2 regions of the Lactobacillus sp. B3795 genome follow, and region 1 is predicted to be linked to the other one. Evidence: predicted binding sites of a transcription regulator. Region 1 holds the regulator's gene; the other holds the start of a gene.
What was found. The regulator LexA, encoded in region 1, represses DNA repair genes until DNA is damaged. The targets are predictions, from matches to a motif close to CNAACANNTGTTNG.
Positions count from the first base shown of each region.

Region 1 (16,192 bases):
CTTTTGTTTTTGGCTGGTATTAATTAAAATAACTTCATTTTGTTCATTAAATTTAAGTGTAACTGGAGTACCAGGATCTAGTTCCTGTGAATCGTTATCGGCAATCCCAGCCATTCGAACATATCCACCTAAAGGAAGAATACGAATTGTATACGTGGTTTGATTGTGACGATAAAAGAAAATCTTCGGACCCATTCCAATAGAAAATTCTCTAACCATTATTCCTGATCTTTTGGCAACGATAAAGTGGCCAAATTCATGAACAAACACTAAAATTCCAAAAACAATAACGAAAGCTAGTATTGTGATAATCAATTAAATCACTCCTTTACATCTAAATAATGCCAAATAGGTGAAGAAGTGGCAAAACAAATAGTAAACTATCAAATCTGTCTAAAATTCCACCGTGTCCAGGTAAAATCTTTCCAGAATCTTTAACTTGGTAGTATCTCTTAAGAGCTGATTCAACTAAATCACCAAATTGACCAGCAATTGATAATACAAGAGTTACGATAACAGCAACAAGTAGTGATGTATGACCAACTGAGAAGTAATACATCCATGCAGTAGCAATGATAGTTGCTAATAATGATCCACAGATTGAACCTTCCCATGTCTTATTAGGACTTACATGTGGAGCTAACTTGTGTTTACCGAATTGCTTACCGAAAATGTAAGCACCTGAGTCAGTTAACCAAACGATAAATAGTGCGTAGAATAATACCGCAATACCAACATGTCTAGCAGCAATAAAGTAATGGAAGCCCATTCCAATGTATAGCATTGCAAGTGTAATCACACCAGCATCATCAAATGAAAAAATGTTCTTAGTAACAACATTTCTTAACATCAATAGCATTACTACTAAATAGAACAAAAAGTTAACTGATAGAAATGATGGTAGACCATTGAACCAGTTACTTGGTGCAATTAATAAAGTTACACCAATAAATGATAGGATTGCTTCTGGTGAAATTACTAACTTTTTCTTCATGATTAGTACTTCAGACATCGCAACAATTCCTAAAGCAATTGCTCCAATTTGAATAAAAATGCCACCCAATAAAACTATTGGCACAAATAATAATAAGGCAATAATTGCCGTTAATACTCTTGTTTTCATAATAATCTCCTAATGTTACTTGTTTTTTAATCCCCCAAAACGACGATGACGTCCTTGGAACTTGGCAATACATTTCATTAAATCTTCTTTAGTGTAGTCAGGCCATTTAGTGTCATCAAATACGAATTCACTGTATGCAACTTGCCATAATAAGAAGTTAGATAATCTTTCTTCCCCACTTGTTCTAATCAATAAATCTGGGTTAGCAAATTCTCCAAGTGATGAAGTCATTAAATTTTCACTAACGACGTCCTTATTAATGTCATCGACATTTAAACTTCCGTCAGATACCTTTTGAGCAATCTTTTGAACTGCTGTAACGATTTCGTCCTGGCTTCCATAGTTTAAAGCAAAGTTCAAAATCATTCCATCGCATTTCTTAGTGTCCTCAACAGCATCATTGATGGCCTTTTGTGTAGACTTAGGTAATTGATCTACATATCCCATAACGTTAACTCTAACGTTATTCTTTACTAAATCTGGTACAAAAGTAGAGAAAAATTTCTCTGGTAAATCCATCAAGTAGTTAACTTCTTGATCCGGACGTTTCCAGTTTTCGGTAGAAAAGGCGTATAAAGTTAATGCCTTCACACCTAAATCACTAGCTGCTTTTGTAATGTCCTTTACAACGTTCATTCCCTTTTTATGTCCAGCAATTCTTGGCAAATGTCTTTGTTGGGCCCATCTTCCATTTCCATCCATGATAATGGCAATATGTTTGGGAATATTATTGTAGTCAAGTTCTGTGGTAGTTTTTTTCTTAAACTTAAACATATATACCTCGCCTATTAGTACAAATAAAGGATGAGAAACAATCCTCATCCCACATTTGTAAAGTTATTTTATTGGATTAATCTCCATTCGCCACGTTTAGCTTCTACTAAAGTTTCGAAATATTTTAATAATTGGTTAGCGTCGTTTGGACTATGTTCACCTAAAAGATTTAATCCTTCACCCGTAGGAATTGGATCACTTAAATCTGTAATTTCAGTTTCATTTTCAATTGTTGCTTCAGTAAACGCAACAATCCAATCATCTTCAATTAATTGTGAAACCACAAAAAAGATGTTGAAATCGTCAGTAACATATACCGGCATAACATAGATTCCATCTTGAATTTCTTCAAGTTGATTACCATTGTAAGACAATGCTTGCTTGGTATCATCGTTCATACTTTCAGATAGTTTGAAAACCATCTTATTGAATTCCTCTGTACCTGGTGTAACTTCTTGTTCTTGCATGGTGACATCCCCTTTTATTAGTTTATCCGTTTAGTACTTCCTTTTCTTTGGCAGCAATAACGTCATCTAAATCTTTGATTTGTGAATCTGTCAACTTTTGAACCTTATCTTCTAGTGCGTGAGTTTCATCATCTGTAAAGTCATCGTTCTTGTTACCCTTCTTTACAGCGTCCATAGCTTCACGACGTACATTTCTAATAGCGACTTTACCTTGTTCACCGGCAGCCTTAACCTTCTTAGAAATTTCTTTTCTACGTTCTTCAGTTAGTTGTGGAACAACTAAACGAATGTTATCACCATCGTTAGCTGGGTTAATACCAATATCAGCTTCAAGGATTCCCTTTTCAATATCATCTAGAGCTGATTTGTCATATGGAGTAACCATAATAACTCTAGCTTCAGGAACAGTGATTGAAGCAATTTGGTTTAATGGTGTTGGTGCACCATAGTATTCAGCAGTAACACCGTTTAATAGACTGGCGTTAGCACGACCTGCTCTAATACTTGCTAATTCTTGTCTTAATGATGCAATTGACTTTTGCATCTTGTCTTTTGCTGTATCTAAAATTTCATTTTGAGTTGCCATACTTTATTTCCCCTTAACTGTAGTTCCGATTTTTTCACCCTTAACAACTTTTTCAATGTTGCCGGATTCATTTAAGTTAAACACTACTAATGGAATATCGTTGTCCATTGATAATGAACTTGCTGTAGTATCCATTACTTGTAGGTTCTTGTTAATGATATCCATTTGAGTTAATTCATCAAATTTAACAGCATTTGGATCCTTGTTAGGATCAGCTGAGTAAATACCATCAACTCCGTTTTTAGCCATTAAAATAGCATCTGCATGTACTTCAGCAGCACGTAAAGCAGCAGTTGTATCTGTTGAGAAGAATGGGTTACCTGTACCACCAGAGAAGATAACGACACGATTCTTTTCAAGATGACGAACTGCCTTTCTACGAATATATGGTTCAGCAATTTGTCTCATTTCGATTGAGGTTTGAACTCTTGTTGGAACACCAAGTGATTCTAAGTTTTCTTGTAATGCTAAACCATTCATAACAGTTGCTAACATTCCAATGTAATCAGCTTGTGTTCTTTCCATGCCCATTTTTGAACCAGCTACTCCACGCCACATGTTACCGCCACCGACAACAATAGCAATTTGAATTCCTAGTTCGTAAACATTTTTTACTTCTTGCGCAATTTTCTTGATTACAGGTGGGTTAATACCGTGACCTTCATCACCAGCAAGTGCTTCACCACTTAGCTTTAAAACAATACGCTTATATTTTAAGTCAGACATCGAATTTCCTCCATTACATGATCGTTAATTTAATTTTAGCATAATATGAAATTTAAAAACAGTTTATAACCGCAATTATTTAATTATAAATATGTATAAAAAAAGGATACGTATCCGCATCCTTTTTCATTGATTATTTGATTTGTGAGTTAACTTCGTCAACAAAGTTAGTTTCTTCTTTTTCGATACCTTCACCGACTTCGTAACGAACAAAGGCCTTTAGTTGACCGCCGTTTTCCTTAACGTATTCAGCAACAGTCTTGTCTGAGTCCATAACGAATTCTTGGTCAGCTAAACTAATTTCAGCAAGGAACTTGTTTAGACGACCTTCAACCATCTTTTCAACGATGTTTTCAGGCTTGCCTTCTTGTAGGGCTTCCTTCTTTAGTTCTTCTCTTTCAGCTTCTAATCTGTCTTGAGGAACATCGTTTCTGTCTAGGTATTCTGGCTTAGTAGCAGCAATGTGCATTGCAACGTGCTTAGCAACAGTTTCGTCAACACCTTGAATTTGAACTAAGGCACCAATTAGACCTTGGTTGTGTAGGTAGTGACCAAAGCTTTCGTCATCGTTCTTAGTTAAAACAACGAAACGACGTAGAGTGATCTTTTCACCAGTAATTTGAGTAGTGTTGATGATCTTGTCGTTAACAGTTTCACCATCAACGTCAAGTGCTAAAGCAGCTTCAACATCAGCTGGCTTAGCTTCAACAATCTTAGCTGCGATTAAATCAATTAGGTTCTTGAAGTCATCGTTACCTGAAACGAAGTCAGTTTCAGCGTTAACTTCAACGATAGCAGCATCGTTACCGTGAGTAACAACACGAGTTAAACCAGCAGCGGCAACACGGTCACTCTTCTTTTCAGCTTTTGCGATACCCTTTTCACGTAAGTATTCTAGAGCTTTCTTTTCGTCACCATCTGAAGCAACTAAAGCTTTCTTAGCATCCATCATACCTACACTTGTCTTTTCACGTAATTCTTTTACTTGAGCAGCAGTAATCTTTGCCATTGTTATGGCCTCCTTAAGTTTTATATTAAAAAAGGCCGACTCATCCCAGGCCTTATCGGTCCAAAAACATGAGTCAGCCTAAGTGTTCAAACAAAATCAATATTTAAAAAATATTACTTGTCTTCACTTTCATTTTCATCTTTAGTGTCTTCGAATGTGCTTTCGCTAACATTTTCTTCACCTTGGTTACCTTCAATGATAGCGTCAGCCATCTTAGCAGTAATTAGACGAACGGCACGAATAGCGTCATCGTTTGATGGGATAATAACATCAACGTCATCTGGGTCAGTGTTAGTATCAACCATAGCAACGATAGGAATGTTTAACTTGTGAGCTTCGTGAACAGCGATTTGTTCTTTACGAGGGTCAACGATGAACATAACATCTGGAATCTTAGGCATGTCTTCGATACCACCAAGGAATTTTTCAAGCTTGTCAGTCTTCTTCTTTAGAAGAGCAACTTCTTTCTTAGGTAGTCTTTCGAAAGTACCATCTTCAGCCATCTTCTTAAGATCCTTTAGGTACTTGATACGGCTTTGGATAGTGTCCCAGTTAGTTAAAGTTCCACCTAACCAACGGTGATTAACGTAGTATTGACCTGCACGTACAGCTTCTTCTTGGATTGAGTCTTGAGCTTGCTTCTTAGTACCAACAAATAGTACAGTAGCGCCCTTAGCAGCTTCATCCTTCATAAAGTTGTATGCTGAATCAATCATCTTAACAGTCTTTTGTAAGTCGATGATGTAGATTCCGTTACGTTGGGTAAAGATGTATTTCTTCATCTTAGGGTTCCAACGACGAGTTTGGTGACCGAAGTGGACACCAGCTTCTAGTAATTGTTTCATAGAAATAACAGCCATGTTAATAGCCCTCCAAAAATAGTTTTTTCCTCCCCGTCAATCTATCAATTCAGAAACTATCAAGAAATAGCACTATCTGAGTTGTCATGACAGGTGTGAATTGGTAATAAATACCGAATATTATTGTATATTAAACTCCAACATTTATCAAGCTAAATATTACAATTTAACAATCTTATCTGATTTACCTGTGTTGATAAGGTCTCTGTTAGCGTCCAATGATAGAGTAACCATGTTTCTAACCGCTGTTTCAGTGTAGAAAGCAATGTGTGGGGTAATCAAAACATTGTCTCTGCTCATTAGGTTCTTTAGACGATCATCTGAGATATCATCGAAACTATCAAAGTTAACATTGAAAACACCTACTTCTGATTCATAAGTATCCAAAGCAGCACCTGCTAGTTTACCTGAATCTAAAGCCTTGATTAACGCGTCAGTATCAATTAGTGATCCACGCGCAGCGTTAATAATGTATGAACCATCTTTCATTTCTGATAAAGTCTTTTCATTTACCATGTGTTCATTTTCCTTAACGGCTGGTGCGTGTAGTGAAATGATATCAGCTTGTTTGTATAAATCGTCTGGAGTATCAACGTAGATACCTTGTTTTTCTAGTTCAGGGTTTCTGAATGGATCATATGCAATCACCTTTGCGCCGAATCCACGACAGATATCAACTAATACGTGACCAATACGACCTGTTCCGAAAACACCAACGGTCTTTGAGTTTAATTCTTGACCAATTTCAGGAGCCCATCTTAAGTCACCTGAACGTTGCTTGTCTTCAAAACGTTTTGTATTTCTTAGTAATCTCATAATTTCAGTAATTGCTAGTTCAGCAATTGCATTTGGAGAATATGCTGGAACGTTTGTTACAGTAATTCCATTTGCTTTTGCAGCATCAGCATCAACGTTATCTACCCCAACGTTTCTTAGTGATAGGTACTTGATGTTAAAACTACCTAATTTATCTAAAATTTCTTTAGTGTATGGTTTTTGTTGGTAAGCAACCACACCATCAAATCCATTAGCTTCTTCAACAGTTGATGAATCAAGTAATTTGGTTTCAACCTTTACTTCTACTTCCGGATTTTTTTGTTCCCATTCTTTTAAATATGGCATTTCATCATTTCTGATTCCATAAGCAATAATTTTCAATACAAAAACCTCCAAATATTCATCGTTACAGTTAGAATTATAACACTTAACACCGTGTCTTAAAGGCTTAGACCGTATTTAGATAAATTTACCCCATTTTCATTTAGGTATTCTAACTTCTTAGTTCTGCTCTGATGTTTAAAATGATACTCGGCACTCAAAGCATCATGTTTATTGTCAAAACTTTCGGAATATATCATTTCGACTGGCAAATGATTGCGGGTGTACTTGGCGCCCTTTCCACTTTGGTGTTGTTCTAATCGATGTTTCAAATCAGTCGTGTATCCACCATATAGTGAATCATCCCCGCACTTTAAAACATACATATAAAACTTATTCTCCATATAAAATCTTCCTTACAAAATCTGTATATTCGTTTGAATTATCTCTATAAACAAAAATTGGTGGTAGTACCTTGGTTCCACCATTCTTCCCCGCTTTGATTCCTTCAACTAGAATCATGTTTGATTCTTTTCCCTCACGTGGATAAATGTATTGAATCCTTTTTGGCATTACGTTGTGAGATTGCATGGCATCAAATAGTTCTAGCATGCGATCAGGACGGTAAACAAAGAACGCTTTAGCATTTGTCTTTAAAAGTCCCTCACACACGGTTAGGATTTTGTCTAAATTAGTTGTGATTTCATGTCTAGCAATTGCTAGGTATGGATTTGGATTCTTCTTACTGTCCTCTAAATCGGGAAAATAAGGTGGGTTACAAGTTATCACGTCAACAGAATCCTTGTCCACATAATCAAATGTATTATCAAGGTCATCGTTTATCACGGTCAACTTGTCGTCTAAGTTATTTAAACTAACACTGCGTTTTGCCATGTCAGCCAGTTTGTCTTGTAGTTCAATTTCGTAAATATGCCCATTGGTTTTATGTGACATAAATAACCCAACTGCACCATTGCCGGCACACAAATCGACAGTCTTTGAAGTACTCTTCTTGGGCAACCTAGCAAAGTCTGCCAAAAGTACCGCATCCAATGAGAATGAGAACACTTCGGGATTTTGAATTATCTTTATATCATTACTATATAGTTGATCTATTCTTTCGTTTTCCTTTAAAACATCGTCCACTTGAATATTCCACCTTATTTTTTTCTTGCATAAATCAATAATAATAGAATACTATTAAATAATAAAGTACGAGAGGAGTTTATTTAATGTATTCTTTTTTAAAGTTCTTATGTAGAATCATTTTATATCCAATTAACGGAATGCCTAAGTTTGAAAACAAACAAAGAATTCCGGAAGGCAATTACATATTAGTTGCACCGCACCGTACATGGTTTGACCCATTGTACTTTGCCCTAGCAGCAAGTCCTAAAGAATTTGCTTTCATCGCTAAAAAGGAACTATTCAAAAACCCACTTTTAGCATACGTATTAAGACATGCAAACGTATTAAGTGTTGATCGTGAAAATCCTGGCCCATCAGTAATTAAGGAACCTGTTAAGATTCTTCAAAACTCTGACAAGTCACTAATCATTTTCCCTTCAGGAACTAGACATTCTCAAGCACTAAAAGGTGGCGCTACTTTAATCGCCAAGCTTTCTAAAGCACCTTTACTTCCAGCTGTTTACCAAGGTCCACTTACATTTAAGAGTTTGTTCTCACGTAAGAAAGCTGTCATCAACTTTGGTGACCCTATCTACTTGGACAAATCAATCAAGCTAAACGAAGAAGGTCAAAAAGCAGTCGAACAACAAATGCAAGATGCTTTCGATAAGTTAGATAAAGAAATTAATCCTGACTTTAAGTACGTTGACCCATCATCAGAAAAATAAGCAATAAAAAAAGACTTAATCTTTGAATTAAGTCTTTTTTATTTATTTGGCGTTAGCCTTCATACTGTTCATCATTTGATTTAACTTCTTAGCTGAAGGTTTTTGACCCATTTGTAGCATCATTGCTCTTAATTGATCCTTGTTAATTGGGGGATTATCTTTAAGATATTTTTCCATGTACTTACGTGCCATGAAGAATCCACCGATCAAACCTACGATTAAAGCTAAAAGAATTAGGATAATCCATAAGAATGTTGACATAATTCTTCCTCCTCCCGTTAGTTACTATTATTAATTTTACACAACTTAATTATTAAATTCAAAAAAAGTTTTAATCGTCACGTAAACCTTTTTTACGTTGAACTTCCTTAACCTTTTCTGGTGTAACTTCTTTACCTTCTTTATTGAAAACTTGAACCATTTCAATTTGGCTTCTCATGTTTTCTTTAAAGCGTTTTAGGTATTGTTTTCTAAGGTCAGCTCTTTCAGCTTCTTCTTCCTTAGTCAATCCACTTTCCTTAGCTTTGTGGGCTAATTCATTAATACGTGGGATAAGTTTCTTTAAAATTGGATCTTCTGCTTCTGACATTTCATTATCTCCTTTGCGAACATTTGTTTTTATTTTCCCGTTATGCTATATTAAAGCTATTATATTACAAGAAACGGGGTATTTATGTGACTTTTTCAAAAGAAGAAAAGACTTCTAAACAATTAGCTATTTTAGAATTTATCTGGAAAAGAATCAATAGCCAAGGCTATCCTCCTACAGTAAGAGAAATAGGTGAAGCCGTTAATCTTTCATCCACATCAACCGTCCACGGTCATTTAAGTCGCCTTGAAAAGAAGGGTTTTATCGTTAAAAACCCCGCTAAACCAAGAGCACTTGAAATCACCGAAGATGGTCTTAAGAAAATTGGGGTTAATACACACCCTGGTGAAATCCCTGTTTTAGGTACCGTTGCTGCTGGTGAACCAATCCTAGCGGTTGAAGATACATCAGAATACTTCTCAATGCCTGACCAATACGAAAACTCAGATGATGTTTTCATGTTAGTCATTCAAGGTGAAAGTATGATCAACATCGGTATTTTAAACGGTGATAAGGTCATCGTTAAAAAGCAATCAACTGCTGAAAATGGTGATATCGTTATTGCAATGACCGATGAAAACGAAGTCACTTGCAAACGATTCTTCAAGGAATCTGACCACTATCGCCTACAACCTGAAAACGATAACTTGGCTCCAATCATCTTGAATCAAGTATCAATCGTTGGTAAGGTTGTTGGATTATACCGTGACAGTATTTTTTAAAATACTTCACCTTCGTAGTGATATTCAGGCATTTCTTTGAAATCAAACTTTTCAACATCGGATACCTTTGTTAGATATGATTTTGATCCGTTTGATAACATCAAGTTAACAATCGCATCTTTTTCATGGAATAAAACAACTGGTTTATCAATTGCATAAGCATACCCAATTTCGAAAGCTGTACCGCTGTCAACATTGTCGTCTACAAAGTCGATAATCGCGATAACGGCATCAGCTTTTTTTATTTCATCAACATCAAGTTGGAAAACATCTTTAGACCATTGGCTACTACCAATTTCTGCCCCGTCGTTTACATTTGAGTTTCTTGGGCTAAAGTATCCTGAAACTGAAGGATTGTTATCCAATGCCTTTTCGATTCTTTGAATACGGTCAATTTGTTCATCATCAAAAAATGGTCCTGCTAAATATAATTTCATGTCAGTCTCCTACTTTCTTCCATAAATTCTTTGGTGGTCTTTTACCCCTTCAAGGAAAAATTCCGCCTTATCATTACTAGTATCCAACTTGATATCACCATCAGCGATTGGAATCCAGTTAGTAAAGATTTCTTCGTATTCTTCAACAGAAACTTGTTTTCTTGACTTCAAAGCATCATCTAATGATTTTGCTAATTCATCGTTTCTGAAGTTATCCTTTAGTTTCATTGGGAAGAATTCACCCTGTGCACCTGAGCCATAACTGAATAACGCAATACGATCACCAGATTGTAAATCATCTGAGTTATTAATTAATGATAGGAAGTTCAAATACAATGAACCGGTGTATAGGTTACCAACGTTTTCGTTGTAGATACGACCTTGTTCGAATTCTTTCTTCAAGTTAGCTTGTTGTCCTTCATCGGCTTCATCAATGATTGATCTTAGTGCCTTAATTCCCATCTTTGGATAAGGTAAATGGAATGTCATTGCTTTGAAATCAGCAATGGTTTGACCAGTGATTTCCTTGTATTCATCCCATGTCTTCTTAAAGAAATCAACGTAAACATCGTTTGAATAGTGACCATCAACAACGGCTTCTGTTCTGTACAATGGTCTCCAGAAATCCATTACATCATCAGAATAGAATGTACTTGGGCCATCGAATTCGGCAATTGAAGGATTGGCAGAAATTACCATGGCAACGGCACCCCCTCCTTGAGTAACTTCACCAGGTGTCTTAATACCGTATCTAGCAATATCGGCACCAATTACTAGGGCTTGTCTTTCAGGATGGTTTTGCACATATTCTTTGGCCATTTGAAGACCAGCGGTAGCACCATAACAAGCTTGCTTTATTTCAAAAGCACGAGCTCGACGGCTTAAGCCTAACATGTTTTGTAAGTAAATAGCAGCAGATTTGGAGTTATCTACCCCTGTTTCTGTTCCAAAAATAATTAAATCAATTTTTTTACGATTATCATCATCAATAATCTTGGTACAAGCATTTGCTGCCATTGTGACAACATCTTGGGTATTGGGAATTACAGCTTGTTTCTTTTGGCCAATTCCAATCAAATACTTGTTTGGGTCTTCGTTTCTAGCGTTAGCTAGATCGACCATATCTAAATACATATCTGATGAGTAAAAACTCATCTTGTCAATTCCAACATTCATAATGATAATCCACACTTTCATATAAATATTATTCTAATTGTACTATGAAACAACATTCTTCACAAAAGAAATAACAAAAAGGCGCACCGTTAAGTGCGTCTTTTTATTTTTCAAATTGCTTCTTTGCCTTTAAGAATGCATCAGCATAGTAGTAAGTTTTTTGATAGGTTTGTTCACCTGTGTATTGGTTAGGATATTCACCCCAGATTGAGAATGCCGCTCCAATATTGTTCTTGCTCTTAGCAAGATTCTTCTTTGATTGGTCATTCCACATGCTCATCTTCCATTTTTTAAATTCACTAGTCCAAATCTTCTTGGATTCTTTTGTGAATGAAGTAGGATCTGTAATCATGTAAAGATAGTAATTATTGTAGTTGATTGTCTTAAAGCCGGCCTTGTTTAGTTCAGGCAAAGTGGCACGCATTCTGATGTTATCTTTACGGTCCTTACTTGAACTAACCTCACCAGTTAAACTCCAGTAATTAATCAAAATATCCTTGTGATACTTATTTAAAACAGCTTTATGGAAACTATCATTCCACATTTCCAGTTTTAAATTATGTTGCTTAACGTAATCATCAATTGCATTGATGTATTTAACAGCCGCATTTTGGTCACTTCGATTATTAATGGTGATTTCATCAGCACCAACAATAATGTGGTATCCCTTTGGTAATAATCCAACGTATTCACTCAAAAGTTTCTTAGAAAAATCTAGAGTTGCCTTCTTGTGGTAGTACATTTCGTTATAACCATCTTTGTTATCCAATTGTTTAGCTAACTTCTTCCCAGCAGATGTGTATGAAAGAAGTTTGATGATTGATTGGTCATGACCTGGAAGGTCAATTTCTGGGATAACTTCAATTCCGTTCATATAACCATATTGAATGATGTCCAATAATTGATCCTTAGTTAAAAATGCTTTCTTGGTCTTTTTGTTGTAGTAAACACCATTTTTTTCATATGAGTTTTTAACGGTTTGACCTAAAGTAGAACTTTCCACACCATATCTCTCATTATCATTTAAGTGAAGTTGAAGATATGTACCATGATCTTTTTTAAGTAAATCAATGTACTTCTTAATTGTTGATGGCGCGTAGTATGTTCTTGAACAATCTAATGACAAACCGATTCGTTTAGTATTGTTATTAGTCGCTGCTAAGGTCTTTTTAGAAAGTGAACCCATTTGAACAAAAATCAAAATTAGGGCAAGAACTGCTCCCACGATTAAATATCTTTTTTTCGGCATAATCACCACTCTTTTCTTTGCGATTATTATATTTTTTAGTATAGCATTAAAATGTCATAAATCTATCTATTTTCATATTTTGTAATCATTATGAAATAGTTACATGTTAATAATAGTGCTTTAATCTTAAATCTAATTTAAATGTTTGTTTCATTGTCGCCTATAATGATATGGTCGAATATGATATCATTATATAGGTTTAATAGTAACATTAGATTGGAGTATTTGTTTATTTATGAAAAAAGCATCATCAATTTTTACTAAATCAGTATACACTTTGTTAGAATTTTCTTTAATGTTAGCTACAGTGTTAGGGATTGGTTTCAACTGGGAATCAGCTTCAACTTACTCAAATAGTTTGAAAATAGATTTTCTAATTTTCATTCAAATTATATTTGTATTGTTAGCATTAATTCAAATCATATCTTTCTACATCAATAAAATCGATTTAAAGAAAGAAATAATCATTTCTGCAACACTATTTATATTGGCCATGATTCTTTACATACTACATGAATCTACAATTCAATTTCTTGTATGTATTTTACTTATCCTTATTTTAATGATAATTGACAAAAAATATTTGGCTTAAATTAAAATGACTAAACAAAAAGCACCCTACTATCTGTATAGTGAGGTGCTTTTTATTTTACATTTATGATCATGAATGTATCAAAAGGAGAGTACATGTATAGGAGGCGTATTAAAAAGAAAATAAAAATGCAGTTAAAAAATGACGTAGTTTTGACGTAGTTTATAGTTAATAATAACTAACTATAAATGACTGATATGTACACCACAAATGCTTATAAACACCGTCACGTTAACGACCATTAACAGTAATTGAACGGTATGACATTGTGGCTAAAGGAGAGTACAGGAGTCGAACCTGCCCGCCGGTGTTACCGGGTCGTCGGATTTCGAGTCCGATGCATTACCGCTCTGCCAACTCTCCATAAAAAGGATGCACTAAGCATCCAATAAATTTAGTATTTTAGTAAGCTAAGAATATCGTAATCCTTAATCTTTTCTCTACCCTTTAATGCTTCAATTTCAACAATGAAAGCAGCTCCAACAACAATTCCGCCTAGTTGTTCAACAAGCTTGATTGTTGCTTCAATTGTTCCACCAGTTGCAAGTAAATCATCAGTAATAAGAACTCTTTGGCCAGGCTTTACAGCATCAGAATGTAGGTAAAGTGATGACTTCCCGTATTCTAATCCGTAAGAAGCACTAACTGTCTTACCTGGTAATTTACCTTTCTTTCTAGCTGGTACGAATCCAATGCCTAAATCATAAGCGACTGGACAACCAACAATGAAGCCACGCGCTTCGGGGCCAACGATTAAGTCGACTTTCTTTTCTTTAGCATATTTTACTATCTCATCGGTAGCTTGGTGATATGCTTGTCCATCTTCCATTAATGGTGAGATATCTCTAAATAAAACACCTGGTTCTGGAAAATCTTCGTAACTTGCAATGTAGTCATGCAAATCAAGTGCCATTAGCCAATAACTTCCTTTCATTAACCCAAACAAATGCGAATAGCTTGTTTAAACTTCTCTTTACTAATTGTCAAAAGTTGTTTTTCAGCTTCGATTTGTTTCTCTCTATTCTGGTATGCGTGACTGTTTGATAAATCACTGTTAACCAGATCAGGATTATAATTCATAATTCCATCATTAATATAAACGAAATTTAATTCATTAAATACATCTACCATGAAGATAAATATATCACGGTCAATGCCTAAATAGCGACTAATTTCATCTACTTTATCATGTATCTGAATGTTGTTATGCGTCTTAATGAACTTAAATAGTTTAGCATATTGAGCACGGTTTGGCATCCCCTTTTTAAAAATATAATGATTTTTGAAAAGGTAAAATGTCACGCTATTAAAACTAATTTCACTTAAAGCATCCTGCAAATGTGAAATATCACTAGGACAATCAACAATTATTATATTATCAAATTTATCAAATGAAGACAAATCAGGATATAGGCCAACAGTGGAGTCAGAGCCTACAAATGGACGCAACTTATTGTATAGTTTTTCGTTAAAGAACAAGTATGCAGCAGCTGGTTCAAACATTTCTTTTGCAACAACTTGTGTTCTTTTATCAACAATTTCAACACCACTGCTGTACATATCATCCAACATGATTTGAATGGTTGTGCGACCCTTCCAAGTATTCTTTTCCAAGTGACCAGCAACCTTCATTGCATCACTATTGGTCAATAGGTCATCGGCAAGTGCACCATTCTTAAACGCTAGTACATTAACCTTACTACCATGATCAACCATTTGGAATTTTAGGTGACTATTATCTTTACCCATTGTTTGCACGTTAGTAACGTTTTGTGGTGTAAATTCGAAGACTGGGAATTCATTATCAGTACCAAATGGTGCCAATAATTGAACTTGGTTAAACAAGTCTTCATTTACATCACTGCAACTTAAATCAGCAAAAATGTTTAACGGTGCTTTGACTTGGTCTGATAATTCATGTTCTTTAGCGTATTTATCTAAATGCTCAGTTAAGGCTGTGACGTCATCTTCTTTGATGCTTAGTCCAACAGCCATTTCGTGGCCACCAAATGAAACCATTTGATCTCTCATGCCATTAATTGCATCGAATAAATTAAATCCTTCGACACTTCTACCTGACCCCTTTAGGATTCTGGTATTAGTATCCAAGTTCATGACGATACTTGGTTTATGGAATTGTTCTACCAAACGACTGGCAACAATTCCAACAACGCCTTCGTGCCAGTTTTGACCGTATACGACCAACACTGCACTTTCTGGTTGAGTTTGCGCTTGAATGATTGCTTCGGTACTGATGTCTTCGACAAACTTACGACGCTTTTTATTTTGGTCTTCAGTGTCCTTGGCTAATTCTTCGGCCTTGATATCATCAAAGGTTGTTAATAGTTCAACTCCGGAACTGGCACTACCCATTCGACCCAATGCGTTCAAACGTGGTGCTAATCCAAAACCAATGCTTTGTTCGTTGACAACTTCTTTAATCCCGGCTAGCTTAGATAAGCTGTATAAACCTGGGCGTTCAGTGTTAGCAATCATTTGTAGACCGTACTTTACAATCACCCTGTTTTCATCAGTTAAGGAAACCAAATCGGCAACGGTTCCAATTGCGGCTAAATCCAAGAATTCTTCTGGTAGTTCACCCAATAGCGCAGTTGCTACTTTAAAAGCGATTCCTACACCTGAGAATTCACCAAATGGGTATTCGTGGCCAGGATATCTAGCATGCACAATCGCATAGGCATCAGGTAGTTCGTCCGGCATTTGATGGTGATCGGTAATGATAACATCGCATCCCATTTCATTTGCGACATCGACAGATTCTTTACCGGAGACACCGTTATCAACGGTCACCACTAACTTGGTCCCATCATTAATTAAACGCTTGTATACTTCAGGATTTGGACCATAACCGTCAGTGAAACGATTAGGAACAAAGTATTCAACGTTGGCACCCAAATTTTCTAGCGT
Region 1 covers NZ_JAFNPE010000005.1:186,246-202,437, forward strand. The annotation lists gene rseP (RIP metalloprotease RseP) at 1-315, opposite strand, end outside; gene J3U50_RS02725 (phosphatidate cytidylyltransferase) at 335-1,123, opposite strand; gene J3U50_RS02730 (isoprenyl transferase) at 1,139-1,897, opposite strand; gene J3U50_RS02735 (hypothetical protein) at 1,966-2,364, opposite strand; gene frr (ribosome recycling factor) at 2,387-2,950, opposite strand; gene pyrH (UMP kinase) at 2,954-3,676, opposite strand; gene tsf (translation elongation factor Ts) at 3,810-4,685, opposite strand; gene rpsB (30S ribosomal protein S2) at 4,799-5,545, opposite strand; gene J3U50_RS02760 (D-2-hydroxyacid dehydrogenase) at 5,705-6,703, opposite strand; gene J3U50_RS02765 (GIY-YIG nuclease family protein) at 6,763-7,047, opposite strand; gene J3U50_RS02770 (tRNA1(Val) (adenine(37)-N6)-methyltransferase) at 7,037-7,789, opposite strand; gene J3U50_RS02775 (1-acyl-sn-glycerol-3-phosphate acyltransferase) at 7,876-8,499, shown strand; gene J3U50_RS02780 (YneF family protein) at 8,542-8,760, opposite strand; gene J3U50_RS02785 (DUF896 domain-containing protein) at 8,831-9,088, opposite strand; gene lexA (transcriptional repressor LexA) at 9,175-9,810, shown strand; gene J3U50_RS02795 (nucleoside 2-deoxyribosyltransferase) at 9,807-10,247, opposite strand; gene J3U50_RS02800 (hydroxymethylglutaryl-CoA synthase) at 10,257-11,423, opposite strand; gene J3U50_RS02805 (family 20 glycosylhydrolase) at 11,527-12,672, opposite strand; gene J3U50_RS02810 (hypothetical protein) at 12,908-13,264, shown strand; tRNA gene J3U50_RS02815 (tRNA-Ser) at 13,541-13,627, opposite strand; gene J3U50_RS02820 (adenine phosphoribosyltransferase) at 13,659-14,177, opposite strand; gene recJ (single-stranded-DNA-specific exonuclease RecJ) at 14,198-16,192, opposite strand, start outside.

Region 2 (16,192 bases), on a different contig from region 1:
ATACTTTAACTACTACCCATCAAAGAGAATTCAATTACTTGGTATTACTGAAACATCATATGCTAAGGGAATGGATAGTAATGAACTTTTTGATGTAATGAAGAAAATGTGTTTACCAGAAACACCAGCATTTGTTATTTCAACTCAATTAGATCCACCTGATGAATTAATTCGTGCTGCTAAGAACCAACACATTCCAGTATTGGGTTCAAAGCTAACAACTTCTCGAGTACTAAGTAACATGACTAACTACTTGGAAGGTAAATTAGCCGAAAGAAAATCAATTCACGGTGTGCTAATTGACGTATATGGTTTAGGGGTACTAATGACAGGGGACTCTGGAATTGGTAAGAGTGAAACTGCCTTGGAACTTGTTAAACGTGGTCACAGATTAATTGCCGATGATCGTGTCGAAGTATACCAACAAGATGAACAAACACTAATTGGTCAAGCACCAATGATTCTAAGACACCTACTAGAAATTAGAGGAATTGGGATTATTGATGTGATGAACCTATTCGGTGCCGGTGCCGTTCGTTCACAGACTAAGGTTGACTTAATTGTTCACCTTGAAAACTGGTCTGATGACACTCCATATGATAGATTGGGTAATGGCGACGAAACCCGTCGTATCTTTGACGTTGATGTGCAAAGAGTAAGCATTCCTGTTAAGACTGGTCGTAACTTAGCTATCATTATTGAAGCGGCAGCCATGAACTACCGTGCTAAGAAGATGGGTTATGATGCTACAAAGGTATTTGATGATAACCTAAACAATTTAATTAAAGAAAATTCAGGTAACAAAAAATAATCCTCTTTTTAGGAAGTGAATAAAATGTCAATTGCGTTAAATCCAATTGCGTTTAGTCTGGGACCTATCTTAGTTCACTGGTACGGGATTTTTATTGCCACTGCAGTATTAATTGCCGTTTACCTTTCAGTTAAGGAAGGAAGAAAACGCGGGATTCAACCAGATAATATTTACGATATGATTCTATGGGCTTTGCCAGTGGCAATCATTTGTGCTCGTATTTATTATGTTGTATTTCAATGGTCGTACTACAGCCAACATCTAAACGAGATTGTTAAAATCTGGGATGGGGGGATTGCCATCTATGGTGCCTTGATTGGTGCGTTTGTCGTGGTATTCTTATACTGTAGAAGTAAATTAATCTCAGTTTGGGCAATGCTTGATGTGATTGCACCAACTGTGATTATGGGCCAAGGAATTGGTAGATGGGGAAACTTCATGAACCAAGAAGCTTTTGGTAAGATTACCAGCTTAGCGTTCTTGAAGTCTCTACACTTACCAAATTTCATCATTAACCAAATGTTTATTCAAGGATTTTACCGCCAACCAACTTTCTTGTATGAATCACTATGGGACTTGTTAGGATTTGTTCTATTGATGAATCTTCGCCAAATCCAAGGATTCTTCAAGCGTGGTGAAGTGGTATTATCTTACGTTATTTGGTACTCATTCGGGCGATTCTTTGTCGAAGGGATGAGAACAGATAGCTTAATGCTATTTGGTGGAATTCGAGTTTCACAATTATTATCGATTATCCTATTCTTGGGAGCAATCGGATTAATGATCTATCGTCGCAAAAATGATTCTGATTTGCCTTACTACCTAGATGGTAGCAAGTTACAATAATTTTAAGGAGCTATATTTATTATGGTAGAAAAAATTGCAGTGTTAGGAGCAGGCTCATGGGGCAGCATGCTTGCTAATATTTTAGTTGAAAATGGTAATGAAGTGCGTTTATGGTCATACAAACAATCACAAGTTGATGAACTAAACAACAAGCACACAAACGAAAAATACATCAAAGATTTTACATATCCAAAAGAACTAGTTGCTTACGCTGATATGAAGGAAGCAATTAGAGGTGTTGATGATATTTTATTTGTTGTTCCAGCACAAGTTACAAGAAGTACTGCAAAACAAGTAAACGAAATCCTAGAAGAACTAGACATGAAGGTAAACATTATTCATGGTAGTAAAGGGATTGAACAAAAGACATACAAACGTATGTCAGAAGTTCTGGCTGATGAAATCGATGAAAGTCATCGTAAGTCAATCTCAGTTATTTCAGGTCCTAGTCAAGCAGAATCAGTTGCTAAACACGATATTACTTTAGTAACTACTGCTTCAGAAAACATCAAAGATGCTGAACATATCCAATCATTATTCATTAATGATTACTTCAGAGTTTATACTAATGACGACATCATCGGTGTTGAAATTGGTGCAGCTCTAAAGAACATCATTGCTATTGGTGCCGGTGCACTTTATGGTCTAGGCTACGCTGACAATGCTAAAGCAGCATTGATGACACGTGGACTTGCCGAAATTTCTCGTTTGGGAACTTCATTCGGTGCTAACCCATTAACATTCACTGGACTATCAGGTTTCGGTGATGTGATTGTTACTGCAACAAGTAGTGACTCACGTAACTGGCGTGCAGGGTATCAACTAGGTAAAGGAGAGACCTTAGATGATATCGTTAAGAACATGGGAATGGTTATTGAAGGTATCGCAACTGCAGAAGCTGCATACGAACTAGCCAACCAACGTGGCATTGATATGCCAATTACTTCAGCAATCTACAAGGTATTACACAAGGAAATTACAATTGATGATGCAATTTCTCAACTAATGCACCGTAAGGGTAGAGCTGAATTAGATTAATATTTAAGAAATAGGAAAATACGATAAAATAGGAGTTTATATTCATGAAGAAAATCAGAAAAGCAATTATCCCAGCAGCAGGTTTAGGAACTAGATTCCTACCAGAAACTAAGGCAATGCCAAAGGAAATGCTACCAGTAGTTGATAAGCCAGCTATTCAATTAATCGTTGAAGAAGCTATCGCATCAGGAATTACTGACATTTTAATTATTATTGGTAAGGGTAAACGTGCTATTGAAGATCATTTCGATTCAAACACTGAACTTGAATTGAACCTTGAATCAAAGGGTAAGGATGAAATGCTAAAAGCTGTTAAAGAAACTAACGGTTTGAACATTTACTTTAAGCGTCAAGAACATCCAAATGGTCTAGGTGATGCTGTTCATACTGCTAAGAGTTTCGTTGGTGAAGATCCATTTGTTATCATGCTAGGTGATGATTTGATGACAGATGAAACTCCATTGACTAAGCAATTAATTGACAGTTATGAAGAAACAGGTTCATCAACACTTGCTGTTATGAAGGTTCCTCATGAAGATACATCAAAATATGGTGTTATCAACCCAGCTAAGGAAGTTAGCGACGGTTTATACGATGTTACTAATTTCGTTGAAAAGCCAAACCCAGAAGATGCTCCAAGTGATCTAGCAATTATTGGTCGTTACCTATTAACTGCTGACATCTTTGACATCTTAGAAAACACTAAACCTGGTAAGGGTAACGAAATTCAATTAACTGATGCCATCGATACTCTAAACAAAAAGGGTAAGGTATACGCCCACGAATTCAAGGGTGACAGATACGACACCGGTAACAAGTTTGGTTGGTTACAAACTAACATCGAATTTGGTCTAAAACACCCAGAAGTTTCTGATGAATTAAAACAATACATCAAGGACTTAGCTAAGAAGTTAGATTAAAATTAGTTTGTGTGCAAATTAATGGACAAATGTTTTATATGATAGTAAAGTATCATATATTAATTCAATGAAAGGGGGAGCTTAATTATGGAAAAGTATGACGTAATTATTATTGGTGCAGGGCCTGGTGGAATGACATCTGCACTATATGCTTCTCGTGCAAATTTATCAGTAATGATGATTGACCGTGGTATCTACGGTGGTCAAATGAACAACACTGCTGAAATCGAAAACTACCCAGGATTCAAGTCAATCCTAGGTCCAGATTTAGCAAAAGAAATGTATGAAAGTTCCACAAACTTCGGTGCCAAGTACGAATATGGAACAGTTGAATCAATCGAAGACAAAGGTGATTCTAAGATTGTTAAGACTGACCAAGGTAGCTACGAAGCAGGTGCCGTTATCATTGGTACTGGTTCACAATACAGAAAGCTAGGCGTTCCTGGAGAAGACGAATATGGTGGAAGAGGTGTCTCATACTGTGCCGTATGTGATGGGGCATTCTTCAAGAACCGTGAAGTTGTCGTTGTCGGTGGTGGAGATTCAGCTATCTCTGAAGCACTATACCTTGCAGGTTTAGCTTCAAAGGTTACTGTTATTCACCGTCGTGATCAATTACGTGCACAAAAGGTTATCCAAGACCGTGCATTTGCTAACGACAAGATTGAATTTGTTTGGGACACTAACGTAACCGAAGTTGTCGGTGACAACATGAAGGTTACTGGTGTTAAGACTATCAACAACAAGACAAACGAAGAAGGCGAAATTGCTGCTTCAGGTGTCTTCATCTATGTTGGTAACAACCCAATGACTGAACCTTTCAGTAACTTAAACATTACTGACGAAAAAGGTTGGATTAAGACAAACGAACGTATGGAAACTTCAGTAAAGGGTATCTTTGCTATTGGTGACGTACGTGAAAAAGAATTAAGACAAGTAACTACAGCTGTTGGTGACGGTGGTATTGCTGGTCAAAACGCATTCGAATACGTATCTTCATTACACTAAAAGGTGTGATTAAAAAGACTGGTCTATTGGCCAGTCTTTTTTGTGCCTACAAGGAGAACATTAGTTTTAGAAAGTTTGTTCGTATGTTAGAATATTATTAAACTACAGTGAATGAGCCTAGAGCTCCGAGTTAAAAACAAAGGAGGACTTTGTTTGGAAATAAAACGTGAAGAGAACAATAAATTTGACTTAGTTTCAAAATACAAACCTACTGGTGACCAACCCGAAGCGATTAGTAAGTTAACTAAGGGTGTTTTGGATGGTCAAAAGAACCAAATTTTATTAGGTGCTACTGGGACTGGTAAGACCTTTACAATTTCTAATGTGATTAAAAACGTTAATAAGCCTACATTGATTTTGTCACATAATAAGACACTTGCTGGACAACTATACAGTGAATTTAAGGAATTCTTCCCTAATAATGCGGTTGAATATTTCGTTAGTTATTATGATTACTACCAACCGGAAGCTTACGTTCCATCAAGTGATACCTACATTGAAAAGGATTCTTCAATAAATGATGAAATTGATAAACTTCGTCATGCGGCCACTAACTCATTGCTTACCAGAAATGATGTCATTATCGTCGCATCCGTTTCATCAATCTTTGGATTAGGTAGTCCTAAGGAATACTACAAACACACCATTCCATTGAGTGTTGGCCAACAAATTGAAAGAGACGAGCTACTTAGAAAGTTAGTCGAAATTCAATTTGATAGAAATGATATCGACTTCCAACGTGGTCGTTTCAGAGTACACGGGGATGTTGTCGACATTTTCCCAGCTTCTGGGGATCAACATGCATACCGAGTTGAATTCTTCGGTGATGAAATTGATTCAATCAAAGAAATCGATACATTGACCGGTGAATTCATTGGTAAGAAAGACGATATCATCATCTTCCCAGCGACCCACTTCTTGACCGATGATCAAAATATGGATCACGCTTTGAAGGGTATCAAGGAAGAAATGAAGGAACAAGTTGCCGAATTTGAAAAAGAGGGTAAGCTACTAGAAGCCCAACGTTTGAAGCAACGTACCACTTATGATATCGAAATGATGGCCGAAATGGGTTACACCAACGGGATTGAAAATTATTCCAGATACATGGACAATAGAAAACCGGGTGAAGCTCCTTACACATTACTAGATTTCTTCCCCGATGATTACTTATTAGTTGTCGATGAATCCCATCAAACATTGCCACAAGTAGGTGGAATGTACAATGGTGATAAGGCCAGAAAAGAACGTCTAATCGAATATGGATTCAGACTTCCAAGTGCTTTGGATAACCGTCCATTGAAGATGCCTGAATTCAAAGAACGTGTTAACCAAGCAATCTACATGTCAGCAACTCCTGGTCCACGTGAACTAGAAGAAACCGCTGAAAAGAATATCGTTCAACAAATCATTCGTCCAACCGGACTATTGGATCCAACTGTTGAAGTGCGTCCAATCATGGGTCAAATGGATGATTTGGTTGGTGAAATCAATGAAAGAATTGCCAAGAATGAAAGAACGTTTGTAACCACCTTGACCAAGAAGATGTCCGAAGATTTAACCGACTATTTAAAGGACTTAGGAATCAAGGTTGCATACCTACACTCTGACGTTAAGACACTAGAACGTACCAAGATTATTCGTGATCTTCGTTTAGGTAAATACGATGTATTGGTTGGAATTAACCTTCTAAGAGAAGGAATTGATGTTCCTGAAGTATCCTTGGTTGCCATCTTGGATGCTGATAAGGAAGGTTTCCTAAGAAATGAACGTTCATTAATTCAAACCATTGGTCGTGCCGCCAGAAATGAAAATGGTGCGGTTATTATGTACGCCGATAACATGACCGATTCAATGCAAAAGGCGATTGATGAAACCGCTAGAAGAAGAAGTATTCAAAAGAAATACAACGAGGACAATGGTATTACACCACATACCATTAAGAAGCCAATTAGAGACCTTATTAGCTACGACAATAATAAGAACGATGATTCTTCAGAAGATCACTCATTTGTTGAATCTGACTTCCAAAAGCTATCTAAGAAGGATCAAAAGCAAATGATTGAAACATTGACCAAGGAAATGAAGCATGCAGCTGCTAAACTTGATTTCGAAAAAGCAGCAGCTTTGCGTGATACTGTCATGGAATTAAAGGGTCAAATGTAAGGGGGCAAAAACTTGCAAAACGATAAAATTGTCATTAAAGGTGCTAGAGCACATAACTTAAAAGATATCAGTGTTGAAATTCCTAAGAACAAATTGACTGTTATGACCGGTTTATCAGGTTCAGGAAAGAGTTCATTGGCATTCGATACGCTATATGCTGAAGGACAACGTCGATACGTTGAAAGTTTGTCTTCATACGCACGTCAATTCTTGGGTCAAATGGACAAACCAGACGTTGATTCAATCGAAGGATTAAGTCCAGCGATTGCGATTGACCAAAAGACCACTTCCAAGAATCCACGTTCAACAGTTGGAACTGTTACTGAAATTAACGACTACTTTAGATTGCTATGGGCACGTGTTGGAACACCAATCTGTCCAAACGATGGAACCAAGATTACTAGACAATCAATTGATCAAATGATTGATGAAGTCCTTGCTCTTCCAGAAAGAACTAAGCTTCAAATCTTATCACCAGTGGTTAGACAACAAAGAGGTCAACACAAGAAAGTTATCGATAAGATTAAGCGTGAAGGTTTCGTTAGATACCGTGCTGACGGAGAAGTTCACGAAATTGAAGATGACGTTCAACTAGACAAGAACAAGTATCACGACATTGAAATCGTGGTTGATAGAATCATCGTTAAAGATGGTATCAAATCTCGTTTATCAGACTCACTTGAAACCGCATTGAGACTAAGTGACGGTTATGCCGTTGCCGACTTGATGGGTAAGGGTGACAACTTAATTTTTTCCGAACACTACGCATGTCCACTTTGTGGATTTACAGTTAGTGAATTGGAACCACGTCTATTCTCATTTAACTCACCAATTGGCGCTTGTCCAAGCTGTGATGGTTTAGGGATGAAACTAGAAGTAGACGAAAGCCTAGTTGTACCTGACAAGGATAAGACGTTAAACGAAGGGGCAATCGAACCCTGGAATCCAATTAGCTCCAAGTTCTATCCAAGCTTGCTAGAACAAGCCTGTGAAGCATTTGGTATCGATATGGATACTCCGTTTAAAAAGCTTCCTAAGAAGCAACGTGACCTAATTTTATACGGTTCCAACGGAAAAGAATTCCACTTCCACTTCAACAGTAACTTCGGTGGAATTAGAGACACCGATGCACCTTTTGAAGGGGTTATTAACAACATTGACCGTCGTTACAAGGAAACTAACAGTGATTTCACCAGAGACCAAATGCGTCTATATATGACTGAATTAACATGTCAAACTTGTCACGGTTTCCGTTTAAACAGAGAAGCACTAAGTGTGAAGGTTGACGGATTAAACATCAGTGAAGCAACCGACCTAGACGTTGTTAAAGAACTAAACTTCTTCTCTCAATTGAAGTTCGGTGAAAAGGATAGTGTTGTCGCTAAACCAATCCTAAAGGAAATCATCGATCGACTAACTTTCCTAAAGAACGTGGGATTGGATTACCTAACACTTTCCAGAACTGCCGGAACACTATCTGGTGGTGAATCACAACGTATTCGTTTAGCTACTCAAATCGGTTCAAACCTATCAGGAGTGCTATACGTATTGGATGAACCATCAATTGGGTTACATCAACGCGATAACGACCGTTTGATTTCTTCACTAAAATCAATGCGTGACTTGGGTAATACCCTAGTTGTCGTAGAACACGGTGAAGACACTCAACGTTCTGCCGACTACATTGTTGATATCGGACCAGGTGCCGGGACCAACGGTGGTAAGGTAATGGCCGTTGGAACTCCCGACGAAGTGGCTCAAAACGACAACTCATTGACTGGTCAATACCTATCAGGTAAGAAGTTCATTCCAGTCCCATTGAAACGTCGTAAGGGTAACGGTAAGAAGATTAAGGTTACTGGCGCTTCTGAAAACAACTTGAAGAACGTTACTGCCGAAATTCCATTAGGTGAGTTTAACGTCGTAACTGGTGTTTCTGGTTCAGGTAAATCAACATTGATTAACCGCATTGTTAAACGTGCGATTGCCCAAAAGCTAAACCATAACTCCGAAAAGCCAGGTAAGTACAAGTCAATCTCTGGATATAAGAATATAGATAAGCTAATTAACATCGACCAAAGTCCAATCGGAAGAACGCCTCGTAGTAATCCTGCTACCTATACTGGAGTGTTTGACGACATTAGAACATTGTTTGCTGAAACAAACGAAGCTAAACTTCGTGGTTACCAAAAGGGTCGTTTCAGTTTTAATGTTAAGGGTGGTCGTTGTGAAACCTGTCATGGGGATGGAATTCTAAAGATTGAAATGAACTTCCTACCAGATGTTTACGTACCTTGTGAAGTTTGCCATGGTAAACGTTACAACGCCGAAACACTGGAAGTTGAATACAAGGGCAAGAACATTTCTGATGTCTTGGACATGACTGTGGATCAAGCACTTGATTTCTTCTCATCAATTCCAAAAATTACTAGAAAACTAGAAACCATTGATGAAGTAGGACTTGGCTATGTTCAACTTGGCCAATCAGCAACTACCTTGTCTGGTGGGGAAGCGCAAAGAATGAAGTTAGCTTCTGAACTATACAAAAAGTCAGCTGGAAACAACTTATACATCTTAGATGAACCAACCATTGGTTTACACACCGATGACATTAACCGCTTGTTAGTTGTCCTACATGAACTAGTCGAACAAGGCAACACTGTTTTAATTATCGAACATAACCTAGACGTGATTAAGACAGCCAATCACATTATCGACCTAGGACCTGAAGGAGGAGATGGTGGTGGTGAAATCATCGCTACTGGAACTCCTGAAGAAATCGTCAAGGTGAAGGAAAGCTATACTGGTCAATATTTAAAACCAGTCTTAGAACGTGATACCAAACGAACTAAAGAAGCAAGAAAATAAAAAAGCGTGATGACACGCTTTTTTATTTGTGTTTGAAATGACACGCCCGGGTATGTGTGTTATACTTTCTTAGTTGAAAAAATTGAAAGGAGGAAACGATTTGATGAAGGACAATCAGGCGAGAAAAAGCGTTGTCGTCATTGGTGGCGGAACTGGTTTACCAGTTATCTTAAATAATCTAAAGAACGAAAATATTGACATCACTGCGATTGTGAACATCTCAGATGATGGTGGATCATCAGGTCGTTTGCGCAATGAAATTAATATTGTTCCTCCTGGAGATATCAGAAATGTCTTGGTATCATTATCTAATTTGTCAAAGGACAAGCTAGACTTGTTTCAATACCGTTTTAAAAAGGGCGATCATTTCTTGTCTGAACATTCGTTAGGTAACTTAATCATTGCCGCAATGACAGAAATGAAGGGTGATGTGAACGTCGCCGTTGAAGCACTAAGTCAGATGATGGAAATCACTGGTAAGATTTATCCAGCCACCAACGAAAAACTACAGCTATGCGCCGAGTTCGATGATGGTTCAACCATGACCGGTGAATACGAAATCACCTATGCGGATAAAAAAATTAACCGTGTTTGGGTAGAATCCAGTGACAATCAAGACGAAATTCCGCATGCCAATCAAAAGGTCATTGATGCCATTTTGGCCGCCGACCAAATTGTTTTAGGTCCTGGCAGTCTGTTTACCAGCATCTTGCCAAACCTAATGATTAAGAACCTAGGAAAGGCTGTTTTAGCGTCTAAAGCACAGGTGGTATACATTTGTAATATCATGACACAAAAGGGTGAAACAGACAATTTTTCAGACGCTCAACACGTTGAAGTTTTAAACCGTCATATGAAGTCCAACTTCATTGACGTCGTAATCGTAAACAAACAACCAGTTAATACTGATCTAATTAATCGAGAAGTGTTTAACGAGATTGAAAATCCGGTTAAACACGATGAAAAAGCAATTCAGGCAATGGGATGTGAATGCATCTATGATGACTTCTTAATGTTAAGTCACCAAGGGGCATTCCATGATGGAAAAAAGGTTGCCGATACATTATTCAAACTGGTTTCAAAAAGATAGGATGATTAAAAATGTCATACGCAAGTGACGTAAAAAAGGAACTAACGACTCTAGAAGTTCATAAGGAAAATGCCAAGGCAGAACTAATGGCATTAATTCGAATGAACGGATCAATTTCGTTAGCCAATCGTAAAATTATTTTAAATATTCAAACCGAAAATCCAGCCATCGCTCGTCGTATCTATAAGTTGATTTTAGAATTCTACGAAGTGGAAAGTAAGCTTGTTGTTAGAAAGAAAATGAAGTTAAACAAGAACAATGTCTACGTCGTAAGAATCGCTAACCAAGCGCAAGCAATCCTAGATGACTTAGGGATTTTTGATAACTACCAAATCGTGGAAAGAGTGCCAATTGAATTACTGAAGGATGATTCCCAAGTGAGATCATATCTAAGAGGGGCCTTTTTAGCTGGGGGTTCTGTGAACAACCCAGAAACTTCCAGATACCATCTAGAAATCTACTCATTGTACGAAGAACACAACGACATGATTTCAGAAATGATGAACAAATACGAATTGAATTCCAGAACTACCGATCGAAGAAGTGGATACATCACATACTTGAAAGAAGCAGAAAAGATTGCTAACTTCTTGCAATTAATTGGTGCAACCAATGCGATGTTGAAATTCGAAGATGTCAGAATCATGCGTGATATGAGAAATTCTGTGAATAGATTAGTAAACTGTGAAAATGCTAATATGAACAAGGTTGCTAATGCTTCAACCAAGCAAATTTCTAATATTCAATTCATTGATGACACCGTCGGATTGGATAAGTTACCTGAAAAACTATACGAAGTTGCCATCACCAGAATGAAGATGCCAGAAGTTAGTTTAAAGGAATTAAGTGAATCATTGCCAAGTGGGGCGATTTCTAAGTCAGGAATCAATCACCGTTTGAGAAAGATTAATGAATTCGCTGATAAAATCAGAGAAGAAGCCGTTTCATAAAAGGACACAAAAAAAGACGTTAACCAAAGTTAACGTCTTTTTTATTATCTAATTATTTTCTTTCAGAACTGTTAGTCATGATGCTATCAATCAATCCGTAGTCGACAGCTTCTTGAGCGCTTAAGTACTTATCACGTTCAGTATCTAGGTTAACCTTTTCAATTGATTGACCTGAGTTTTGAGCTAAGATTTCGTTGATCATCTTTCTAGTCTTTAAGATTGATTCGGCAGCAATAGCAATTTCAGTTTGTTGACCTTGAGCACCACCAGAAGGTTGGTGAATCAATACTTCAGAGTGAGGTAGAGCAAAACGCTTACCCTTAGTACCTGAAGAAGCCAAGACACTGGCCATTGATGCAGCCATACCCATAACGATAGTTTGAACATCAGCCTTGATGAATTGCATAGTGTCGTAGATGGCCATACCGGCTGTTACAACACCACCAGGTGAGTTGATGTATAAGTAGATGTCTTTTTCAGAATCTTGTGCATCTAGGAATAATAATTGAGCAATGATGGTGTTTGCCATGTTGTCTTCAATTGGACCAGATAACATAATAATTCTGTCTTTTAATAATCTTGAGTAAATGTCATATGCGCGTTCACCGTTTGATGATTGTTCAATGACAGTTGGGACTAAATTCATAATTTTATCCTCCCTTGCTTTCAATTCAATTTTAATTATATTAATTTTATATCAATGGTCAATTAAGGTCAAATGATTTTATCTGACTTAATCACCAATGCATCTGGAGGGAATCGAACCCCCATCGAAAGAACCGGAATCTTTAGTGCTATCCATTACACTACAGATGCATTTCAACACGTTAAACTATAAATGAAAAGGGGGTTAAATTCAAGAAACACACTGAGTTAATTGATTTGCAAACTAAAATTAGCACTGATATACTTAGAGTGTAAGGATTTGATACAGAAAATAACTGTTACAAATTAGTACTGGTTATTTTTTTAAAATTACTGAGCATGTATTATAGACTGATCGGTAAAAAAGTAGTAGTATTTAATCCGTACGTAGTACTCAAATTTATTTCTCTAGGAGGAAAACAGTTATGACTGTAAAAATTGGTATTAACGGTTTTGGTCGTATTGGTCGTTTGGCTTTCAAACGTATCCACGAACTAAACTCAGACGAAATTGAAGTTGCTGCTATTAATGATTTAACAACTCCTTCAATGCTTGCATACTTATTAAAATATGATTCAACACATGGTAAATTCCCAGGTGAAGTTACTTCAACTGATAACGGAATCGTTGTTGACGGTAAGGAAGTTCCAGTTTACGCTGAACGCAATGCCGCTGACCTACCATGGGTTAAAAATGATGGTGTTGACTTTGTACTAGAATGTACTGGTTTCTACACTTCAGAAGAAAAATCACAAGCTCACTTAGACGCTGGTGCAAAGCGTGTTCTAATCTCTGCACCTGCAGGTCAAATCAAGACTGTTGTTCCTGGTGTTAACTTGGATACTCTAACTGCTGACGACAAGATCGTTTCAGCTGGTTCATGTACTACAAGTAGTATCGCTCCTACAGCATACTTCTTAAACAAAGACTTTGGTATCAAAGTTGGTACTATGACTACTATCCACGCATTCACTTCAACTCAAGCTATCCTAGATGGCCCTCGTGGTAAGAAGTTCAGAAACAACCGTACTGCTTCAACTAACACTATTCCTCACTCAACTGGTGCTGCTAAGGCCCTAGGTCTTGTTGTTCCAGAACTTGACGGTAAGTTAAACGGTGTGGCTCAACGTGTTGGTATCGTTGACGGTTCATTAACTGAATTAACTGCTATCGTTGACAAGAAGAACGTTACTGCTGACGAAGTTAACGCTAAGATGAAAGAACACACTGAAGGTAACGAAGCATTTGGTTACAATGACGAACCAATCGTTTCAAGTGATATCATTGGTGATACTCACGGATCAGTATTTGATGCTACTCAAACTGATGTTACTACTTTTGGTGATGACCAACTTGTTAAGGTATGGTCATGGTACGATAACGAATGGGGCTTCACTTGCAACATGGTTCGTACTTTACTACACTTCGCTCAACTATAATATAAATTATAATTTAGCAAGGCATAAGGTGGAGGAGGCAATTGCCTCCTCCATTTTTTATAACAATTACTTTCTGCTTAAAAATTCTTTGAAATAAAGAAATAAATGAAGTATATTGAAATTGTTACATCAATTTTAAATAATTTTTGGGAGGTAATCTAGATTGGCTAAGACAGTTGTTTCTGATTTAGATTTAAAAGGCAAAAAAGTTTTAATGCGTGTCGACTTCAACGTTCCTATTAAAGACGGTGTTGTTGGTGACACAAGTCGTATCGTTGGTGCTATTCCAACAATCAAATACGTAATCGAACATGGTGGAAAGGCAGTTCTATTCTCTCACCTTGGTCGTATCAAGACTGAAGATGACAAGAAAGAACTATCATTACGTCCAGTTGCTGCAAAGCTTTCTGAACTAATTGACAAACCTGTTACTTTCGTTCCCGAAACTGAAGGTCCAAAGCTTGAAGAAGCTATCAACAACATGAATGATGGTGACATCGTTGTTGTTGAAAACACTCGTTTTGAAGATGTTGTAAATGGTGAAAACGTAAAACGTGAATCTGGTAACGATCCTAAGTTAGGTCAATACTGGGCTTCACTAGGTGATTGCTTCGTAAACGATGCATTCGGTACTGCTCACCGTGAACATGCTTCAAACGTTGGTATTGCACGTGCAATGGAAGCAGAAAACAAGCCAGTTGCCGCTGGTTTCCTAATGGAAAAAGAAATTAAGTTTATCGGTGGTGCCGTAAACAATCCTAAACGTCCATTTGTTGCCATCTTAGGTGGTGCAAAGGTTTCAGATAAGATTGGTGTTATCGATAACCTATTAGACAAAGCAGACCACATCATCATTGGTGGTGGTATGACTTACACATTCTACGCTGCTAAAGGCTTCACTATTGGTAACTCATTAGTTGAAAAGGACAAGATTGACACTGCTAAGGAAATCCTAGCAAAGGGTGGCGACAAGATCGTTCTACCTGTTGACTCAGTTGTTGCTCCAGAATTCAACAATGATGCACCTACTCAAGTAGTTGGTGAAAACATTCCTGATGGCCAAATGGCACTAGACATTGGTCCTAAGAGTATCGAACTATTCGAAAACGTTTTAAGAGACGCTAAGACTGTAGTTTGGAATGGACCTATGGGTGTATTTGAAATGAGTAACTTTGCTAAGGGTACTCTAGCTATTGGTAAGTTCTTAGGTGACTTAACTGACGCTACTACTGTTGTTGGTGGTGGTGACTCAACTGCTGCATGTAACGAACTAGGTGTAGCTGACAAGCTATCACACGTTTCAACCGGTGGTGGTGCTTCACTAGAATACATGGAAGGTAAGACTCTTCCAGGTATCGCCGCTATTACTGATAAATAAGAATAATATCTTTTTAAGATTCGATGTATAACATCGGGTCTTTTTTTTGTATAATAAAAGGAGTGAAATTTTTATTAAAACAGATGCGCAATTTGTTAATATCAATTGTTTAGTGATATCATTGATATATAGCGATTTTTAATAATCTGTTTAAAAGAATAGGAGGTAAAAAATGAGAACTCCTTTTATCGTTGGAAATTGGAAAATGAATTTAACATTACATGAAGTTGAAGAATTCTTAGATGCAGTCAAAGGAAACCTACCAGATCCTAAAGACGTTGAATGCGCAATTGCTGCATCATCAATTTACATGGATGTATTAACTAGATTTTGTAAAGAAGAAACAAATCTAAAAGCTGCCGCTCAAAACTGTTTCTATAAAGATTCAGGTGCATATACCGGTGAAGTAAGTCCGATGGCACTTGCCGATATGGGTGTTAATTACGTCATGTTAGGTCATTCAGAACGTCGCAAATACTTTGACGAAACCAATAAGATGATTAACAAAAAGGTTAAGGCCGTTTTAGCTAACAACATGGTGCCAATTATTTGTTGTGACGAAACAATGGCTAAGAGAAAGACATACGATGAAATGAACTGGGTGGTAAATCCAGTCATTGAAGCATTAAAGGGAATTTCAGAAGACGATGCTAAAAACGTTGTCATTGGTTATGAACCAAGTTGGGCAATCGGTACTGGAAAGTCAGCCAGTGGTGCTGAAATTCAAGAAGCATGTTTTCTAATTCGTGAAACATTAAAAGATTTATATGGTGATGACATCGCAAACCAAATCCGAATCGTTTACGGGGGAAGCGTTAACGCCAAAAATGTTTCAGAAATTATGAGTCAAGATGATGTTGATGGAGTCTTACCTGGAAAGAGTAGTTTAAAGGCCAAAGAATTCATCAAAATTGTCAATTACCAAAATAATTAACAGATTGAACAGTTTTTTATTGAAACTTGGTCTGTAAAATAATAAAATGAAGATAGCCTTGATTCCGAGGTAACAACTTTCATTAAGGAGAGAATAAAA
Region 2 covers NZ_JAFNPE010000006.1:160,548-176,739, reverse strand. The annotation lists gene hprK (HPr(Ser) kinase/phosphatase) at 1-811, shown strand, start outside; gene lgt (prolipoprotein diacylglyceryl transferase) at 836-1,657, shown strand; gene J3U50_RS04140 (NAD(P)H-dependent glycerol-3-phosphate dehydrogenase) at 1,679-2,695, shown strand; gene galU (UTP--glucose-1-phosphate uridylyltransferase GalU) at 2,740-3,615, shown strand; gene trxB (thioredoxin-disulfide reductase) at 3,700-4,623, shown strand; gene uvrB (excinuclease ABC subunit UvrB) at 4,783-6,789, shown strand; gene uvrA (excinuclease ABC subunit UvrA) at 6,802-9,657, shown strand; gene yvcK (gluconeogenesis factor YvcK family protein) at 9,761-10,747, shown strand; gene whiA (DNA-binding protein WhiA) at 10,759-11,697, shown strand; gene clpP (ATP-dependent Clp endopeptidase proteolytic subunit ClpP) at 11,750-12,343, opposite strand; tRNA gene J3U50_RS04100 (tRNA-Arg) at 12,442-12,513, opposite strand; gene gap (type I glyceraldehyde-3-phosphate dehydrogenase) at 12,768-13,781, shown strand; gene pgk (phosphoglycerate kinase) at 13,945-15,159, shown strand; gene tpiA (triose-phosphate isomerase) at 15,332-16,093, shown strand; gene eno (phosphopyruvate hydratase) at 16,192-16,192, shown strand, end outside.
Region 2: the regulator LexA is predicted to act here: its motif matches at 4,692-4,705, upstream of uvrB (excinuclease ABC subunit UvrB).